Regions from separate parts of the Paenibacillus sp. FSL H3-0329 genome, predicted to be linked through region 2. Evidence: a T-box and tRNA genes for the amino acid it is inferred to sense, from the RefSeq annotation. Region 2 holds a T-box; the other holds one or more tRNA genes.
What was found. The T-box of region 2 lies ahead of metG (methionine--tRNA ligase). A T-box ahead of a tRNA ligase gene usually reads a tRNA of that ligase, here a tRNA-Met.
Positions count from the first base shown of each region.

Region 1: it encodes a tRNA-Met, which carries the amino acid that the T-box ahead of metG (methionine--tRNA ligase) is inferred to sense. The anticodon was not compared.

Region 1 covers NZ_CP150150.1:5,107,700-5,117,330, reverse strand. The annotation lists gene carB (carbamoyl-phosphate synthase large subunit) at 1-2,070, shown strand, start outside; gene pyrF (orotidine-5'-phosphate decarboxylase) at 2,182-2,928, shown strand; gene pyrE (orotate phosphoribosyltransferase) at 2,925-3,563, shown strand; gene NSQ66_RS22670 (extracellular solute-binding protein) at 4,625-6,112, shown strand; tRNA gene NSQ66_RS22665 (tRNA-Met) at 6,472-6,548, shown strand; tRNA gene NSQ66_RS22660 (tRNA-Ile) at 6,593-6,666, shown strand; gene NSQ66_RS22655 (hypothetical protein) at 7,365-7,868, shown strand; gene NSQ66_RS22650 (hypothetical protein) at 8,157-8,831, opposite strand; gene NSQ66_RS22645 (hypothetical protein) at 9,503-9,631, opposite strand, start outside.
Region 2 covers NZ_CP150150.1:4,072,109-4,081,739, forward strand. The annotation lists gene NSQ66_RS17895 (LysR family transcriptional regulator) at 109-978, shown strand; gene metG (methionine--tRNA ligase) at 987-2,633, opposite strand; T-box leader at 2,677-2,938, opposite strand; gene NSQ66_RS17905 (DUF4362 domain-containing protein) at 3,064-3,528, shown strand; gene htpG (molecular chaperone HtpG) at 3,590-5,470, opposite strand; gene NSQ66_RS17915 (VOC family protein) at 5,724-6,149, shown strand; gene NSQ66_RS17920 (LysR family transcriptional regulator) at 6,120-6,995, opposite strand; gene dapA (4-hydroxy-tetrahydrodipicolinate synthase) at 7,117-8,013, shown strand; gene NSQ66_RS17930 (DEAD/DEAH box helicase) at 8,203-9,591, opposite strand.

The sequences.
Region 1 (9,631 bases), 1.0 Mb from region 2:
CGTACCTTCGAAGAGTCCATTCATAAAGCAATTCGTTCCCTGGAAATCGGTGTACACCGTTTCCGCCTGCCGGGCGCTGAAGATTTGGAAGAAAGCGTCCTGCGTGAACGTCTGGCAAAACCTGATGATGAGCGGTTGTTCTTGATCGCGGAAGCCTTCCGCCGCGGATTTGGCTTGCAAGAGATTCAAGATATCACTAACGTGGACTGGTGGTTCCTGTCCAAGATCGAGGGATTGATCAACTTTGAAGAGGTTATCCGTGGGGATGAAAGCTTATCAGCAGAAACCCTGTATCAAGCTAAACGCAGAGGTTTTACAGACCGTGCGATTGCTGAGATTCGTGCAGAAGGACAAGCGAACGTTAAATTCATCAAAGAAGCTGATGTACGCGCGCTTCGTTTAGAGCGAGGATTAACGCCTGTATTCAAAATGGTAGATACCTGTGCGGCTGAGTTCGAAGCTTCTACACCTTACTACTACTCTACTTATGAGACTGAAAATGAAGTCATTCATTCCGATAAACAAAAGGTTATCGTACTTGGATCGGGTCCAATCCGGATCGGTCAAGGGATTGAGTTCGATTACTCCACTGTGCATGCAGTGTGGGCGATTCAGAAGGCAGGTTATGAAGCGGTTATTATCAATAATAACCCTGAGACTGTATCTACGGACTTTAATACTTCGGACCGGTTGTATTTTGAACCCTTATTCTTTGAAGATGTAATGAACGTAATTGCGCAAGAGAATCCGATTGGAGTTATCGTACAATTCGGAGGCCAAACAGCCATTAACCTTGCTGCACCATTAAGTGCGGCTGGCGTTAAGATTCTCGGAACTAGCCTAGACAGTATTGACGAAGCTGAAGACCGGAAGAAATTCGAAGCTTTGCTGGCTCGTCTGGATATTGCCCAACCAAAAGGTAAGACGGTTATCAACGTAGATCAAGCAGTAGAAACTGCACAATCGCTTGGATATCCGGTGCTGGTACGTCCTTCCTATGTACTTGGTGGACGCGCAATGGAAATTGTATATAATGATGCGGAATTGCTTAGCTACATGGTAGAAGCGGTTAAGGTGAATCCGGAGCATCCGGTATTGATTGACCGTTACATGTTAGGTAAAGAGGTTGAGGTAGACGCAATTTGTGACGGTGAGACGGTAGTTATTCCAGGGATCATGGAGCATGTTGAGCGTGCAGGCGTTCACTCCGGTGACTCCATCGCTGTATATCCTCCGCAGTATCTGGATGAAGGTCTGAAAGCAAAAATTGCTGAGATCACAATCAAGATTGCTAAGGAACTGAAAACGATTGGTCTGGTCAACATCCAGTTCGTCATCTATCAGAATGAAGTGTACGTAATTGAAGTAAATCCGCGTTCATCGCGTACGGTTCCATTCTTGAGTAAAGTAACTGGAATTCCAATGGCGCATCTGGCAACCAAAATCATTCTCGGCGGCAAGCTGAAAGATGATGGTTATACAGAAGGTCTATGGCCGGAAAGTGATTATGTATCGGTTAAAGTGCCGGTGTTCTCTTTTGCCAAGCTGCGTAGAGTGGAACCAACACTCGGACCTGAAATGAAATCGACGGGTGAGGTTATGGGCCGCGATAAATTATATGCAAAAGCTTTGTATAAAGGTCTAATCGGAGCAGGAATGAAAATTCCAGCAACTGGCGCTATCATCGTTACAGTGGCAGATAAAGATAAAGCAGAAGCTGTGGAGCTTATGAAAGGCTTCCACTCGCTGGGTTACAAGATCATTGCTACCGGAGGCACCGCTCAAGCGCTTGAAGAAGCAGGTCTCAACGTAATGAACGTGAACAAGCTGGATGAAGGTGCACCGAACATTCTCGACTTGATTCGTGGTGGGCAAGCCAACTTCGTCTTTAATACACTGACTAAAGGGAAAACACCAGAGCGTGATGGATTCCGTATCCGTCGTGAAGCGGTTGAGAATGGCGTCGTATGTATGACATCACTCGATACAGTAACGGCACTGCTCAGAATGCTGCAGACGATCAACTTCTCGTCACAGTCCATGCCTGCTTTTGTCGGACAATTAAACTAATCTCATAAAGATGCATAGGGCGGTTTGCGTTTACGCAGACCGTTCCGCTATGCCTAGGGGCTAATAAATGAAGAGTGTGGATTTAAGTCTGCACTGGATGGGAGAACGGTTATGGGACAGGGAGATGCAAAGTGGAATGAAATGGCGAATCGCTTGATGATCGCCTTGGATTACCCTGATGTTGCTGGGGCAAGAACCTTGATTGACAAGCTGGAAGGGATTCCTTGTTATATGAAAGTGGGAATGCAGCTCTTCTATGCAGCAGGACCGGAATTCATTAATGAACTGAAATCTCGGGGGTATTCTGTATTTGCAGATGTCAAAATGCATGATATTCCTAACACGGTAAAAGGCGGGGCAGAAAGCCTTACGAACCTCGGTGTAGATATGTTTAACGTACATGCCGCAGGAGGCTCGGCAATGATGGCTGCAGCCCGTGAAGGCGCTGCTTCAGTAGTTAATGGGAATGCTACGCTTAAAATGCCTTTGATTATCGCAGTTACACAGCTAACCAGCACGAGCCAAGAAGTGATGAATAACGAAATTGGAATCGCAGGAGACGTAGCAGATACTGTAGTCAGATACGCTAAGCTGGCAGCCGCTGCAGGTCTGGATGGGGTAGTGGCTTCACCGCAAGAGTCTTCAGCGATCGCAGAGGCTTGTGGGCCCGCATTCTGCACAGTTACACCTGGTATCCGCCCAGCAGGTGCATCCCTAGGTGACCAGTCCCGGGTGATGACGCCGGGCAAAGCCATTCAGCAAGGCAGCCACTTCCTGGTGGTGGGCCGTCCTGTTACAACTGCAGCTGATCCACGTCAAGCAGCACTAAATATTATTGAGGAGATGACCCTAGCATGAGTACATTAAATAGAAGTGAACAAGTAGCAAGTTATCTGCTTACGATAGGAGCGGTGGCACTGCGACCGCAGGAGCCTTTTACCTGGACCTCTGGTATTAAGTCCCCGATCTATTGCGATAACCGTCTGACTATGGCTTACCCAGAGGTACGTAACTATATTGCTGATGCCTTCGCTGAGCTTATTAAAAGCCAGTATCCAGATGCAGAGGTGATCGCAGGTACAGCAACCGCAGGCATTCCTCACGCAGCTTGGGTAGCTGATAAACTCAATCTGCCAATGGCTTATATCCGCGATAAAGCTAAAGGTCACGGCAAGCAGAATCAGATCGAAGGCCTAATTAAGCCAGGGCAAAAGGTAGTCGTTATCGAGGACTTGATCTCCACTGGTGGAAGCTCCATCAAAGCAGCACAAGCTGTGCAAGAAGCAGGCGCAGAAGCGTTGGCTGTATTGGCAATCTTCAGCTACGAGCTGGATCGTGCGGTCGATGCTTTTGCTGCCGCTGAAATGCCATTACAAAGCTTGTCCAACTACAGCACATTGATTGATGTGGCTCTTACACAAGGCGAGATCGCAGCTACGGATGTGGAACTGCTGAAATCTTGGAGAAAAGATCCTTCCGCATTTGGCGTTTAAACTAAATATTTGAGTATAGATTGGACGGGCCTCTCACATTTTGGTGGGAGGCTTTTCTTTTTAACTGCACCGAGTGCAATTAAAAGGAAAAGGTGCTCTGACACTCTGGAATACTATACTTTGCCCCGGTGATTCCATTGCGCTGTCGTCTCAAACGCAGAATAGTTGCAGTTCGTGCACTTAAACTAACCTTCCTTAGAAGATCTGGCGATATAGTTGCACTTTGTGCAATTATATCCGCCAGAAATCCGCCGAAAGCACCTAATAACGTTTTTTAACTGTACATAGTGCAATAAAAGGAAGAAGCATAATACATTCGGCTTTAATAGTTGCACAAAGTGCAATTATCCTGCGTAGAAGGGGCGATTTGTGCCGGTCATAGGAAAGGCAGCAGGTTAGTTAGTAGGTTAGTTAGTAGGGAAGGCAAATGCTGTATTGGTAAAAGGAAAAGTAGAGTGGAGTGGAGTGGAGAGTAGGGTTTTGGTGTTTGCATTCACATTCACATTCTGACATTTGGCTGACCTGCGCACTGTCGCTCTGGTATATTGTGCTCTGTCACTCTGGTTTATTGCGCTCTGTCACTCTGGTATATTACGCTCTGTCGCTCTGGTATATTGCGCTCTGTCACACTAGCACTGACACCCGGTGATTTCATCGCACTGTCGTCTCAAACGCAGAATAGTTGCAGTTCGTGCACTTAAACTAACCTTCCTTAGAAGATCTGGCGATATAGTTGCACTTTGTGCAATTATATCCGCCAGAAATCCGCCGAAAGCACCTAGTAACATTTTTTAACTGCACATAGTGCAATTAAAAGGAGAAGCGCAACACACACAGCTGTAATAGTTGCACAAAGTGCAATTATCTTACCGTAGAAAGGCATATCAGGATCCTCAGAAAACTCCCGGAATGTTTTTTATAGAAATAATATGAAGAAATCGTAGCATAACTTTAAACAGCCTGTAACTTCCCCTCCTGAATAAAGCTATATACTGTTACTAGAATTATGGGTAATTATTCATAAGGTGGATGGATTGAGTATTTTATGGGAGGGTTCAAGAATGAATCATATAAATAATAATAGAAGGCTATGGCGGCGCTGGTTAAGCTTTGGAGTATGTGCTGCACTGCTATTGCCTTTAATTTCTGAAAGCAGGCACACAGCTTGGGCGGAGGCTTCTAAGCCATCTACAGAACAGCGTGTACTACGTATTGGCAGCCTCTGGTCTGGAGAGGACGATTCTTCTTTTCGTCAGCAGTTTACAGATATGTATGAATTGCAGCATCCTGAAATCAAACTTGAGATTATTCCAGCCATCAATATGAATGAGCTTCGTTTTGACAGCACCTATCCAGAGGTTAACCCAGATAATCTGGAGAATATCCGAGCAATTATGGGCGGTGCACAGCCAGTTGATGTAATCGTCGGTGATAGTACATTGGTGAAGAGTTTGGTGAAGCATAATCTGGTGCAATCGCTGGAGCCGCTTATCGCACGAGATCAATATGATTTAAGCAATATGGCACCTACAATGTTAAATGGAGTACGTGAGCTGGGTGGAGGAAGTCTTTACGCGTTAGCGCCGACCTTTATGTCGAGTGCGTTATATTTTAACAAAGGTATTTTTGATGCTGCTGGTGTAGGTTATCCGACGGACGGAATGACTTGGGATGAAGTGTTCGCGCTGGCCGAAAAGGTGACCAAGAAATCGACAAATAAAGATAAGCGTATATATGGATTTTCGATGAACCGTTATATGAGCGATCCTTTCTGGGATATGCAGACCTATGTCTCACCGCTTGAGCTTGCTATGTATGACAACAAGGGACATAAGATGGAGGTAAACCAAACACAGTGGAGTCAAGCTTGGACGACCTACAGCCAATTGGTGAAAAAGCAAATTACACCTGGGTTAAACGGTATGGATTTTATAGAAACAGAACGGAGCACCTATAGTCCTGTCCAAGGGGATCTATTCCTTACCGGAAAAGCTGCAATGGTAATTGGAGAATACGATTATCTTAATGAGCTTGCAGGTGTGAGCCGCAATGCAGCAAAAATTAAAAATTACAGTCCCGTCGATTGGGGTTTCGTTACCGTACCTACTTTTAAGGAGAAACCAGGAGTGGCTGTAGGTACTTGGGTAGGTAATATGATGGCTATCAACACTATGGCTGCTAATAAGGAAGATGCTTGGGATTTGATCAAGTTCGTCAACAGTAATGAGGTAGCCAAAATTAAAGCTCATACCCGCGGGGAACTAACTTCCCGTAAGGATTACATTACCACGAAGGTACCTTCAGTAAATCTGGAATCCTTCTATACGCTCAAACCATTACCAGCCAATGATCCTTTGATGAACGTCCTACAAACACAGAAGCCTGGAATTAGCCGTATTAACGATGTTGGGCGCCAACTATTCACAGAAGTTTATCAGGGCAAAAGAACGGTGGAGAGTGCCCTCAAAGCTTGGGAGAAGCAAGGGAATACCATGCTGGGTACGCTCGAAAAAGATCCCACATATTATTTCGACTCTATAGGGGATTAAGTTTTGGAATATGTAGCGGCCACCGGATTTCCGGTGGCTTATTTTGTGGAACTTGGGCATGATAAGTTCAGAGCAGCGTGAGATTAATTTGCAAAAAGGAGAAGAGGGCATCATGAATTGGATATACTTCGCGAAACTGTTCAGAACGAGATTTCAAGCAGGTTGTTTAGCAAAAAGGTTGGAGCAAGATGGCTGGATTTATGGCTACCATGACCCAAGTTTTGTGGAAATTTATCGATCCCGCAAAGGAAGATATGGGGTTAGATTTTTGCCTTGAGAACTTTTACAAATTCATCCTTGACGTAGACCCATTTTGTACTGTATATTATTTATTGTCGCTGTTTGAATATTATTTCTGACGCGGGGTGGAGCAGCCCGGTAGCTCGTCGGGCTCATAACCCGAAGGTCGCAGGTTCAAATCCTGCCCCCGCAACCAATTTTATTACAACAGCAATTGTACATTCGGATATTTTTAGATCCGGGCCCTTAGCTCAGTTGGTTAGAGCGGTCGGCTCATAACCGATTGGTCGGGGGTTCGAGTCCCTCAGGGCCCACTTATCAAAAACCCTTACTTTGTAAGGGTTTTTTGCTGTCTATAAGCTTAGCAATATAAGAAAGTAGAATGGATAAAGAACAGAATTTTGAGTTTGCTAACGGATTTGCTAACGGGAATTATTTTTCTGCAGTTTCGAGCTGTTTTTCAGCGTATTTATTCAGTTCTGCTTCAATTTTATCAACGGCCTCTTCTTGCATGATTGGGAGTAGGTGTGAGTATTATTCGTTGAACATCGCTGGAGTCATACCCAGTCGTTCAGCAGCTACCTTTAGCTTTATATAGTTCCGACCAGAGTAGCAACATACTAAGTCAATTTCCTTGTATGAGTCCTCGTATTCTTTTTTTTAGCCCCGATTTGCGTATAGCGTTCCTTAAGACCATCAATAATATTCTGAAAAACCTTGCAAAGTACCACTGGTTATCATTGTAGCCAATCTAGAATATTTCTAGTGTCATTTGTAGAGTACGGCAGTTTACTTCTCTGCCACTGCCGCTCTTGTTAAGGCGCATGCAGGTAGCTGTTCTTTGTTAGTAGGGGGATTTAATAAATTTTAGTAGAAGTTCTGACATTCATTTTAAATAAATGTTATAATTATTAAATCAGTGTGTAGAGATATTGGTCTTTTTTGTTGGGCCAAAAATATATGTCTCATGATACGTCTGCCATCTGAAATATTATTCACGGAGATGACAAACATGCATGGAGACAAAAGACTGCCCAGAAACGGAAAAGAAGGTATACTATTTTTACTCATTATTTCAATCATTTCAGTAAACACTATTGCCCCTATTATTGTGGGGTTGGAACGTGGCTTCAGTAAGGAAGTGTATATAGATACACTAAAGGTTATTCCGTTTATGTGGATGATCGTAGTTTTATCTGTAAGATTAGTTGCAGGACCGATTGTCGGGAAAGTGATGCCGAAATTCATGGGACAAACAGATGGATTTAATGCAAGGATTCTGTTGAATACTTTATTGAATGTCACGGTGTTATCTATTTTACTATCAATTATTGGCACATGGGTTGGGACGAAACAAATAAGCCTGGATCCACTTAAAAACTTCCTTCACATCTGGCCAAGAAACTTTGGTATAGCATTTTGGATTGAACTGTTGGTTGCGCAGCCGATAGCAAGATTTGCGATGAAAACATTACACGCAAGACAGGATCGAAAAACGGAAAGTGTAAATGCGTAACTAGCTAGAATTTTGTAGACGAATAAGAAAAAAAGGAGCGTCCATGGTGGGCGTTCCTTTTTTATGTCGTAGTAGTCGGATTATAATGCTCAACAGGAGATGCTCGCGAATGACTGAACGCACAATGTAGAAGCATGCTCTAAATACTGCGTACTTTTGATTTGCCTTTGGGGCGAATTGCTTCCTAAAGAATTAATCCAGCAATAACTCTAGCCCCCGGTCACCGCGGTTGAGTTTACAAGTACCCACTAAGGAGAAGTAACCGATGAAAACGAAAATACTCTTTTACTATCTGTGATAATTGCATTTACATGCACCGCAGTCACACTGGAGCCAACCACAAGAATAATGAATAGGGTGTGTCTCAGTGCCTAAAGGAGCATGACATCTCCAGCATTTAGTGTGACGTATTCCATATTTCATAATTTGTTTTTCTTTGATATGCGTTTGGAAGTATTCTTTTTGTGATTTTTTTCGTTTTTCTTCCTCTTCTTTCCTAAGTTGTTCATTTTGTTGAATTATGAATTTTCTTTCAGCTTCATTCTTTTTAATAGCGAGCGCTTCTTGAACGTACCCTTGAATTAAGGAAATATCATTTTTCAAGCAACATACTATCTCTGTTACATTCTGTCGTTCATCGGAAATCATTCCATATAGGTTAACGCCATTGTTAAAGTCATCTTGCGATAAATTAAGCATATCAAGATTTCCTGACACTAATGAACGACTTATCATAACGTTTCCAATGGATAAAAATCCTGAACTCAATTTCATGCTCAATATGCTATCTTTATGCAGATAATTATTACCTTTAATTTCAATGATGGCGAATTGTCTGTTTACTGTTGGAGTATAAGTTAATTTATTATCGATTTTTATAGTATTTGATTCCGAAAGTTTCTGATATTCTCTATCTTCTATTATTGTAAGAAGACCCTGTAATACTCCTTTGAAAAATCCCATATTATGTACTCTCCTTTTATTTAAATCAGGTTTATTTTACCATGTGAAATAGTTTAATAGTGAGGAAATTTGAATTGTATTTGACTGAGGATTAGTAACATAAGGACTCTGGAGTATGAAAGATTTGTTATGGACAGAAAAAAAGAAAGAGTTATCCAGTATCCGATAAAATAGCTGTTGGGGCACTTTTTCTTGCTGCAAACTTACTTATACTAAACACCAAACTTCGTTTGATTAGGGAGCATTTTTGGTATGAGGCTCCTATCGGACCCAGCTGACCCTTAAAGAGGTTTTTCTCCACATTTGCAATTCTAACGGACTCCATAGTCGCTATTGGCATAAAAAGTACCGCATTTGAGTCTCTTTCTAGGCATTAGCGACCATGGGGTCCGAAACCATGCTCCAAAGGCTGAAAATCAGCAAATAGCGGCATCTGGGTCCGATAGCTCGAGGTGGAGGATGTTAGTTCGTTAGTTCGTTAGCTCGTTAGTGCCATGCTCCTCGCAGATGTAGTTGCAGAAATTACAATGAGAAGTAGCCTATAAAGGAACAGTCAGTAGTTTCACCTCTACAACCAGCATATCTAGTATGCGGGCTCATAAACCATACAGTAAAGCACAAAACGGCACTGCTCCAAACCATGAAATGGTTTGGAAGCAGCGCCGTTTTTGTTAGCAGTCAGCTAAATTCCTCCAATGGAGAGCAAGGCGATCGAAACGATGTACCCAATTGCTTCCGACCGCAGTCCCAATCTCAATCTCGATCGCAGTCCCGATCGCAGTCCCGATCGCAATCGCGAT
Region 2 (9,631 bases):
TATGTATAAGAACAGTTATGATTATGGCATATCTACTCACATATTAATAATATTGGATTCGTATCGCTCCCATACGATTAGCATATCTCAAGTTCGGAGGATTTTTATATGGATATTAGACAGCTTAAATATTTTATGGCGATAGCTGAGGAAGGACAGATCACATCTGCAGCCAAAAAACTGCAAATGGCCCAGCCTCCGCTGAGCCAGCAGCTAAAGCTCCTGGAGGAAGAACTCGGTGTAAAGCTAGTGGAACGAGGTCCACGCAGCGTGCAGCTCACTGAAGCTGGAGCCATTTTGCGGGACCGTGCCCAACAAATTCTGGAGCTGGCAGATTCCACTGCCCGTGAGCTCACTGATTTTGTTAAAGGTTTAAAAGGAACCCTAGCCATTGGTACAGTTTCTTCCTCTGGAGCTACGTTGCTTCAAGATCGGCTATGTGAATTTCACAAAACCTATAAAGGTGTGAAGTTTGAGATTCATGAAGGAAATACCTTTAGAATCATTGACCTCTTGAATAAAGGCATTGTCGAAGTCGGAATTGTAAGGACACCCTTTAATGGTACAAATTTAGAGTGTCTTTACACACAAGCTGAACCTATGATTGCCGTAATGACACCTGAGTATGACTGGAAAACGGATGAAAACTTTATTGAGATCGGTGAGCTAAAGGATAAGCCGCTTATTATCTACCGCCGTTTTGAGCAGCTTATCCGGGAAACATGTCTTGAGAACGGCTTTGATCCGCTGATTTTCTGCATGAATGATGATGCTAGAACAACACTGCTCTGGGCAAACGCTGGTCTTGGCATCGGAATCATCCCCAAATCCGCTTTCGAATTAACGAGTAACAGTAATTTGATCTATAAAGAAATCAGTAGTGAATCACTACGCACGCGGGTCGCCGCCGTCTGGATTAAGGATAAATACTTGTCATCATTGGCTTCAAAGTTTATTGAGAGTTTCAAGAATGGATAATACCAGATCTATTTATTCACTTGTTGTTGAACGAGCCTATCCTCTTCTTCTTTAATACGGTTAATATCAATTCGTTCAAACAATAATTGTAATTCAGTAACCTGTTGGTAAGGGGGTACTGAGCAAGGCTGCCAATTCGGTAGTTCTAACGACAGGAACCCCCTGATCTTGTCACAAGAGAACGGCAGAAACGGATGTAACAAATTCGCTAGGTTCGCAATAATCTGCACACATGTGTATATTGCAGAATCACAAGAAACCTGATCCTCTTTTATCTGTATCCATGGTTTTTGCAGGTCGAAATACTGGTTTGCCTTGCGCACATAAGAAAAAATATACTCCAGCGCATCTTTTAGATTCCCAGCCTCAATAAGCCGCCCTGATTCGAGATACAAGAGGTCAATGTTGTCATTCCACCCCTTATCCAATTGCCCATTCGGCACTTTCCCTTCATAAAACTTATCTACAAAAGCCAATGAACGATTCACAAAGTTACCAAATGCTCCAAGCAGCTCTCCATTATGGCTATAAATAAACTCTCTCCAGGAAAAATCCGTGTCCCGCTTCTCGGGTCCATTGGCAATTAAGAAATAACGAATAGAATCTGGCTGATACCGCTCTAAAATATCAGGTACCCAGACCGCCCAGTTTCGGCTAGTGGAGAACTTCTGCCCTTCAAGGGTTAAATATTCGCTAGATATAATCCTGTCCGGTAAATGCAGACCTCCAGCTCCTAATAACACAGCCGGCCATATTAAAGTGTGAAAAGGAATATTGTCTTTACCATGCACATAATAAGCAGTAATCTCCCCTTTTTCCTCTAACCAAAAATCCTCCCAGCTTCCTCCGGACTGTGCAGCCCACTGCTTACTGGCTGATAAATAACCACTTACCGCCTCAATCCAAACATAAATCTTTTTATCTTCAAATCCAGCCACAGGAACATCTACACCCCAAGACAAGTCTCTTGTTACCGCGCGGTCCTGCAGCTCTTCTTGTAAATAACGTTTGGTCAGTTTTATAGCGTTATCTCTCCAAAATTGTGCTTCCTCTACATATTCCGTTAATTCAGACTGAAAATTAGATAAGCTAAGATAATAATGTTCTGTCGGCCTTTCTGATGGTGTATTACCACATAATTTGCAGACTCTGTCTAACAAATCGGCAGGATCTAGAATCGTAGAACAATAATCACATTGATCCCCTCGCGCCCGCTGGCCACATACCGGACAAGTCCCTTCCACATATCTGTCTGGCAAAAAGCGCTGATCCACCTCGCAGTAACATTGCGCAATGGTTTTTTTATATAAATGACCATTCTCTAGTAGCTTTGTAAACAACTCTTGCACGACCTTATGATGCTGCGGTTGATCCGTTCGAGTATATAGATCATAACTAAATCCCAGCTGTTTAAAACACTTCAGAAACTCCTCATGATATCTGCTTGCAAAAGCTCCGGGTGTAATCCCTTCATTCGCAGCCTGAACCGCTACGGGTGTGCCATGGCAATCACTGCCTGATACATATAATACGTTATCCCCTTTGGAGCGAAAATATCGTGCCAGCACATCCCCAGGCAACACACTTGATAATCTCCCAAGATGTAAAGATCCATTCGCATACGGCCAAGCACCACCTATAAACACATTACTCATTAACCTTCTCCTCCTTTTTTTGACAACAAAAAAACTCCCATCCACAAAGGACGAGAGTTCTACTCACGTGTTACCACCTAATTTTATAAATGCCTCATGACATTTACCTCTTCAGGTACGACGTTAATTAACGTTTATACCCTAGCACTGTAACGGATGCAGGTTCCGGCGCAGCCTACAACCCATAAGGTTTCGATGCGCAGCTCTGAGACCATATTCCCAAGGGTTTTCTTTACTCCTTTTCAGCGACCGGAGCTCTCTGTTGAAAGAATTGCCGTGGTACTCTTTCTCTTCTTTGCTTTTACATATTCAAGTTAGAGAAAATAATAATCAATTTGTTGTTTATTGTCAATGTGAAAAATCAAGCTCACTGTAACTTTTCCAGTTAATCTCCGTCTTTTATATAAATACGTTACAAGGAGGTCCCTCAGTGAAAAAGGTAAATTTGCTTACACTCTCTGTTCTTTTACTAGCAGGGGTATGGGGTTGCTCCGATAATCAAGTCAATTCTGTACCTAAAAGTGAGCCCTATACTTCCAAAGAAGCCATCAGTAGAGGGGATATTGTTTCTTGGGAAAAAGTGTACAACCTCGATAAATTCGAGCAATTTATAACGAATCTCTCCAGCAAAAAAGCAGACAATATACGCGTTACAAGTTACACAGATGAAGGCGATCCTATATTTAAGGATTTGAAATTTGACGGTAACGTGATTAATTATAGCTATGATACCTCTAATGATGCATTCGGTGGAAGCAACACAGGAGTCAGAACCGATACCTGCTCCGAAGTGACGAGTAAAAAAAGCACACAAGGTGAAATTATCTATTCGATCAGCGGTTGCACAAATAATGACTCTGAAATTGATTACTACCTTTTTCGCACAACAAAATGAAATGCTGAAATAAAAAAGACCACCCAATCATAATACAATTGGATGGTCTCGTTACTTCATATTATTTCATGATTTTGCAAATATCATTGGTGAATTGAACTGGATCACTAACCTGTAGACCTTCGATCAACAGGGCTTGGTTGTACAGTAGGTTCGTGTATAAACCGAGCTTTTCTTTGTCGTTCTCTGCTGCCGCCTTCAAGGACTGGAATACTTCGTGATGGATGTTGATTTCAAGTACCTTATCCGCTTGCACCTCTTGGCCATTCGGCATCGATTTCAGAATTTTCTCCATCTCGATCGTCAGCTCACCTTCTGCAGAGAGACATACCGGATGAGTCTTCAAACGTTTGGAAGCTTTAACATTTTTCACTTTGCCGGACAGGATGTCCTTCATCGCTTCAAAAAGCTCCTTGTTTTCGTTCTCTTCCGCTTCCGTTGGCTTGTCCGCTTCGTCGGCTTCGATCCCCAGATCTCCGCTGGATACGGATTTAAATTCTTTTTCCTTATAAGACTGAATCATCTTGATCGCAAATTCATCAATATCATCAGTGAAGTAGAGAATTTCATACCCTTTATCCGATACAAGCTCGGTTTGCGGGAGCTTTTCGATTCTGTCGATCGACTCTCCGGAAGCATAGTAGATATACTTCTGATCTTCTGGCATTCTTGAGACGTATTCGTCCAGTGTAACCAGCTTCTTCTCCTTGGAGGAGTAGAACATCAGCAAATCTTGAAGGGTGTCTTTGTGCATCCCATAATCGTTATAAACACCAAACTTAAGCTGTCTGCCAAAAGCATTATAGAACTGCTCATATTTCTCTCTTTCATCCTTCAGCAGGCTTTGCAGTTGGCTTTTCACTTTATTCTTAATATTCTTAGCGATCAAAGTCAGCTGACGGTCATGCTGGAGCATCTCTCTGGAAATGTTCAAGGAAAGATCCTCTGAGTCCACCATACCTTTTACAAAACTGAAGTAATCAGGCAGCAGATCCGCACATTTGTTCATGATCAACACACCGTTGGAATAGAGCTCAAGACCTTTTTCATATTCCTTTGTGTAATAGTCAAACGGTGTATTTTCTGGGATGAACAAAATCGCATTGTACACTACAGCACCATCAGCACTGATATGAATATGTTTAAGCGGCTTATCGAAGCCGTAACGTTTCTCTGCATAGAAGTTATCGTAATCTTCTGTAGTCAGCTCGCTTTTGTTCTTGCGCCAGATTGGCACCATGCTGTTTACGGTTTGTTCTTGAACAACTTCTTCGAACTCATTCTCCGTGCCTTCTTTTGGCTTTTGTTCCTTCAAGTCCATTTTGATTGGGAAACGGATGAAGTCGGAGTATTTTTTAATGATGGATTTCAGGCGATATTCTTCCAAATATTCATCATATTGATCTTCTTCAGTATTCTCTTTAATCTTCAAAATCACATCAGTGCCGACAGAATCCTTCTCAACAGTCTCGATGGTATAGCCGTCAGCGCCCTTAGACTCCCATTTAAAGGCCTCGTCGCTGCCTAATGCCTTACTGATCACTATAACGTCATCAGCCACCATAAACGCAGCGTAGAAGCCCACTCCGAACTGTCCGATGATATTGTGGCCATCTTTAGCTTCGTTCTCTTTCTTAAAAGCAAGAGATCCACTCTTCGCGATTGTACCTAAGTTATTCTCCAGCTCCTCTTGTGTCATCCCGATACCTGTATCGGAAATCGTCAAGGTTCTGTTCGCCTTATCGGCGGTCACTTTAATATAATAATCCTCTTTATTGAAGACCAGGCCTTCATCAGCTAAGGCTTTGTAATAGATCTTATCAATCGCATCACTTGCATTGGAAATCAGTTCACGCAGGAAAATTTCCCGTTGAGTATAAATGGAGTTAATCATCATTTCCAGCAATCTTTTCGATTCGGCTTTAAACTCTTTTTTGGCCATGAATAAATAAATCTCCTTTCAAAATAACCTTATTATTCATCATTCCGTGATTAGCACTCTTCTTAGATGAGTGCTAATTCTTCTTTTTATATAACATAAACTGATTTTCAATGTCAAATTTTTTGGCTACTTTCATATGAAAATATAACCATTTACAATTCCCTTGCAATCCTATTGATTGTATGATTTAAATAGATTAGATACATAATTTCCAAATAAAGGTTTATACATTTCGGATTTGGGAGGTCTTTAAATGAATGAACAAGCAATGTCCGCTTTAAATTCCACAATAAAAAGCCCCGTAAAGAACTTAATTGGCAGTGTATTCATTCCCGTACATGATATTGAAAAATCCCGTCGCTGGTATTGCCAAGTCCTGGGGCTTCCAGAGACAGATTGTAAGATCATGAACGGTCATTTATGCCCGCTGCCTATGCAGGGAAACACTGGAATCATCCTGGATACCATGCCGTTGTTGTGGGGCGGCTTAGAACCTGAAGGAACACCGCCCATTACAACACCAGCTTTTTTGTTACTGACCGATGATTTGCAAGCCTCTTTCAATTATGTGAAGGCTCTCGGTGTAGAGCTAGTAACTGAAATTCAAGATGAGCATTGGTTTGTTGTGAAAGATCCTGATGGGAATAAATTAATGATTTGCAAGCAACATTTGGATTAAAAATTGCAGCGGTTGTGATTTCCACTTCTTAGGGTGCATCAGAAGCTGCAGATCAAAGTGAATTTCGGGATGAATAAAGGACAGCTCCGCCAAGCTTCCTCGTTCAATTTCTTCCTCTGCCACGATTTTTGGTAACAAAGCAATTCCAAGGCCATTCATTACACAACGTTTGATGGCCTCCAGATTCGAAAGCTCAAAACCTATGCGGAATATGATCCCGTGCTCTTTTAACAAATTCTCGAACAGACTGCGGTAAATACAGCTTTCCTCCGAGACTATTAGTTCACAGTTATTCAAATCGTGTAGGGTTACCGTATCCATCTGGGCAAGCGGATGATGAATGGGGGCTATCAATACAAGCGGCTCATCTCTGACGATCGTACGCTCAAGGATGGAATCCGCAGTGGTGCGATCCAACATTAAGCCTAGATCTACTTCGCCATCTTTTATTTTGGCAAGAAGATTAGCTTCCTGCATCGTTTGCAGATGAATATCCAGCTTCGGAAATTTAGTCCTTAGCTGCTGCAGGTAAGGAGGTAAATAAAAGGCCGCTAAAGAATCTATCGTCCCAATAGTTATCGTTCCTCCGATTTGCTGGGCGATGGTTTCTTTTGAACGATCATACAAATCCAAAATCTCCACGAACAGCTTCAATAACTCTTCTCCTGGCGGGGTAAGCCGCAGCTGACGGCCATGCCTCTCTATTAAAGGTACTCCATATTCCTTCTCTATCTTCTGTATCTGCATCGTCACACTTGATTGTGCATATCCCAATTCTTCAGCAGCTCGCGTAAAGCTCTGACGTTTAGCCACCTCGCGGAAGGTTCGTAAATAGGTTAAATCCATTACCTCACCCTAACATCAATATTTTTGATGATCCATATCATTTATTATAGCTAACGACGATGCTACTTTCCATGGTAAAGTGTATGTAGAGGAATTAAAATATTTTGGAGGCCGATAATTTATGCTTACAGAACAACAGATTTATGGAGTTTATGTCCCCGTGGTCACCCCGTTCAATGCTGCTGGTGAAGTTGATTTGGATTCGTATCAGCGTTATGTAAAGAACATTATTAACAACAGCATACAAGGTCTGGTCGTTAATGGAACCACCGGAGAATCGCCCACTGTAACCGTAAATGAAATGCAGCTTCTAGTAAACACTTCCCGTGAGCTTCTACAATCCACATCAATCCCCTTAGTAGTTGGTACAGGTACCAATGATACAGCCTCTACGGTTGCACGCACGGAAATTGCTGCAAACCTTGGTGCTGATTGTGCACTAGTAGTCGTACCTTATTATAGTCGTCCTTCACAAGAGGGTATCATTGCCCATTTCCGCAAAGCTGCAGAAGTAGGCATACCAATCATGGCTTATGATATTCCAAGTCGTACAGGTACCGCCATGACGGTAGATACTGCACGTACAATCCTAGAAATGAATAATGTTGTCGGTTTAAAAGACTGCTCAGGCAGTACAAAAATGGTTACAGAGTTAGTCCGTACAGGTGCCAAACCTGTGCTTGGCGGCGATGATTCCCTCTTTTATGAAATGCTTAGCTGCGGAGCAGCTGGGGGTATGCTCGCTACTGCCAACGTTTATCCGGCAGAATGCCTTCGTATCTTTGAAGCCTTTACATCTGGTCAAGTGGACTTCGCTAAAGAAAGCTTTGAACAACTACTGCCGATCATCCGCCTATTGTTCAAGGAATCGAATCCCGCTCCAATTAAATGGATGCTTAACCAAAACGGCCTACTATCCTCGGATACGCTTCGCCTCCCTATGACTTCCATCAGCACAGGACTTCAGCAAGAACTGAGCCCCTATGTTCAGGACAATACAATTGAAGCAACCGCATAAATGAAATAACAACAGCCGTTGTACAGTGAGGAACTGTTTAGCGGCTGTTTTTTGTTGTAAATCATCAGGACATAAAACATAAAAAACTGCACCTCCAAATGTTAGTTGTGTCTAACAATTGGGGTGCAGTTCAATTTACTCTGACGGTTTTTTATAATGCTATAGAAAACGATACGCATTCAAACTTACTTATCTGCTGCTCGTTTTTTGTCTTCCTTTTGTGAACCACTCGGACTTTGGCTTCAATGGAGGGTTAGACTTAGGTTTTGCTTTAGCTGGTTTGGATGCCGCTGATTTTGTTGCTGCCGGTTTTGTTGCCGCAGGTTTAGCAGTTGCTGGTTTAGAGTTCGACGGTCTGGAAGACGATGGTCTCGAAGCTGCTGCTTTCGAACCTGACGGTTTCGCAGAACGATCTGTCTTCATTTGCGTTTTACGAGACATCGGATAAGGATGATCCTTAACTTCCGGAATCGATTTTCCAATCAATTTTTCAATATCTTTAAGGAAAGGAAGCTCTTCAGCTTCGCAAAAAGAAATTGCCGTTCCGCTCAATCCCGCTCTGCCTGTACGACCGATCCGGTGCACATAGGTTTCCGGAATGTTCGGTAAATTGAAGTTGATTACGTGAGACAGCTCATCAATATCAATTCCCCGGGCAGCTATATCCGTAGCTACGAGAACACGAGTCGCACCGCTTTTAAAATTCCGCAAGGCGTTCTGGCGATCATTTTGTGATTTATTGCCGTGTATGGCTTGAGCAGAAATGTTCACTTTAGCCAGATCGCGGGTAACACGGTCTGCACCACGTTTGGTACGAGTAAACACCAAAGCTGAGACGATGGATTTATCTTGTAACAGTAGGTTCAATTGGTTTTGCTTATTACCGTTCTCTAATAAATAGATCGATTGATTGATTCTATCCGCAGTAGATGACACGGGTGTGATCTCTACCTTCACTGGATTCACAAGCAATGTTTTGATCAATTTGGAGATTTCAGTTGGCATCGTTGCCGAGAAAAACAGAGTTTGCTTCTTCGTAGGCATTTTGGCGATGATTCGTTTCACATCATGGATAAAGCCCATATCCAGCATCCGGTCAGCTTCATCTAGAACTAAAATTTGTACATATTGCAGATCTACACGTTTCTGATTGATCAGGTCGATAAGTCTGCCAGGGGTAGCAATAAGAATATCGGCACCTTGATTCAGTGCGCGCTCTTGCACTTTCTGTGACACACCGCCAACAATGGCAGCAGAGCGGATATCTGTATATTGGCTATACGCTTTTATGTTATCAGCAATTTGAATCGCTAGTTCTCTTGTCGGTGTTAAAATCAACGAGCGAATGCGTCGCACATTATTGGATTTGTTTGGGTTGGATTGTTCGCTTAACAATTGAATAATAGGCACGGAAAATGCAGCTGTTTTTCCTGTTCCCGTTTGCGCGCATCCAAGTAAATCTCTACCCGCTAATACAGCTGGAATCGACTGCTCCTGTATTGGTGTAGGTGATGTATAGTTTTCTTTGCTTAAAGCCTTCAAAATTGCAGGCACAATATTCAGTTCATTAAATGTCATTGGGTCTCCTTAATTTCTAATACATATATTCTTAACAATA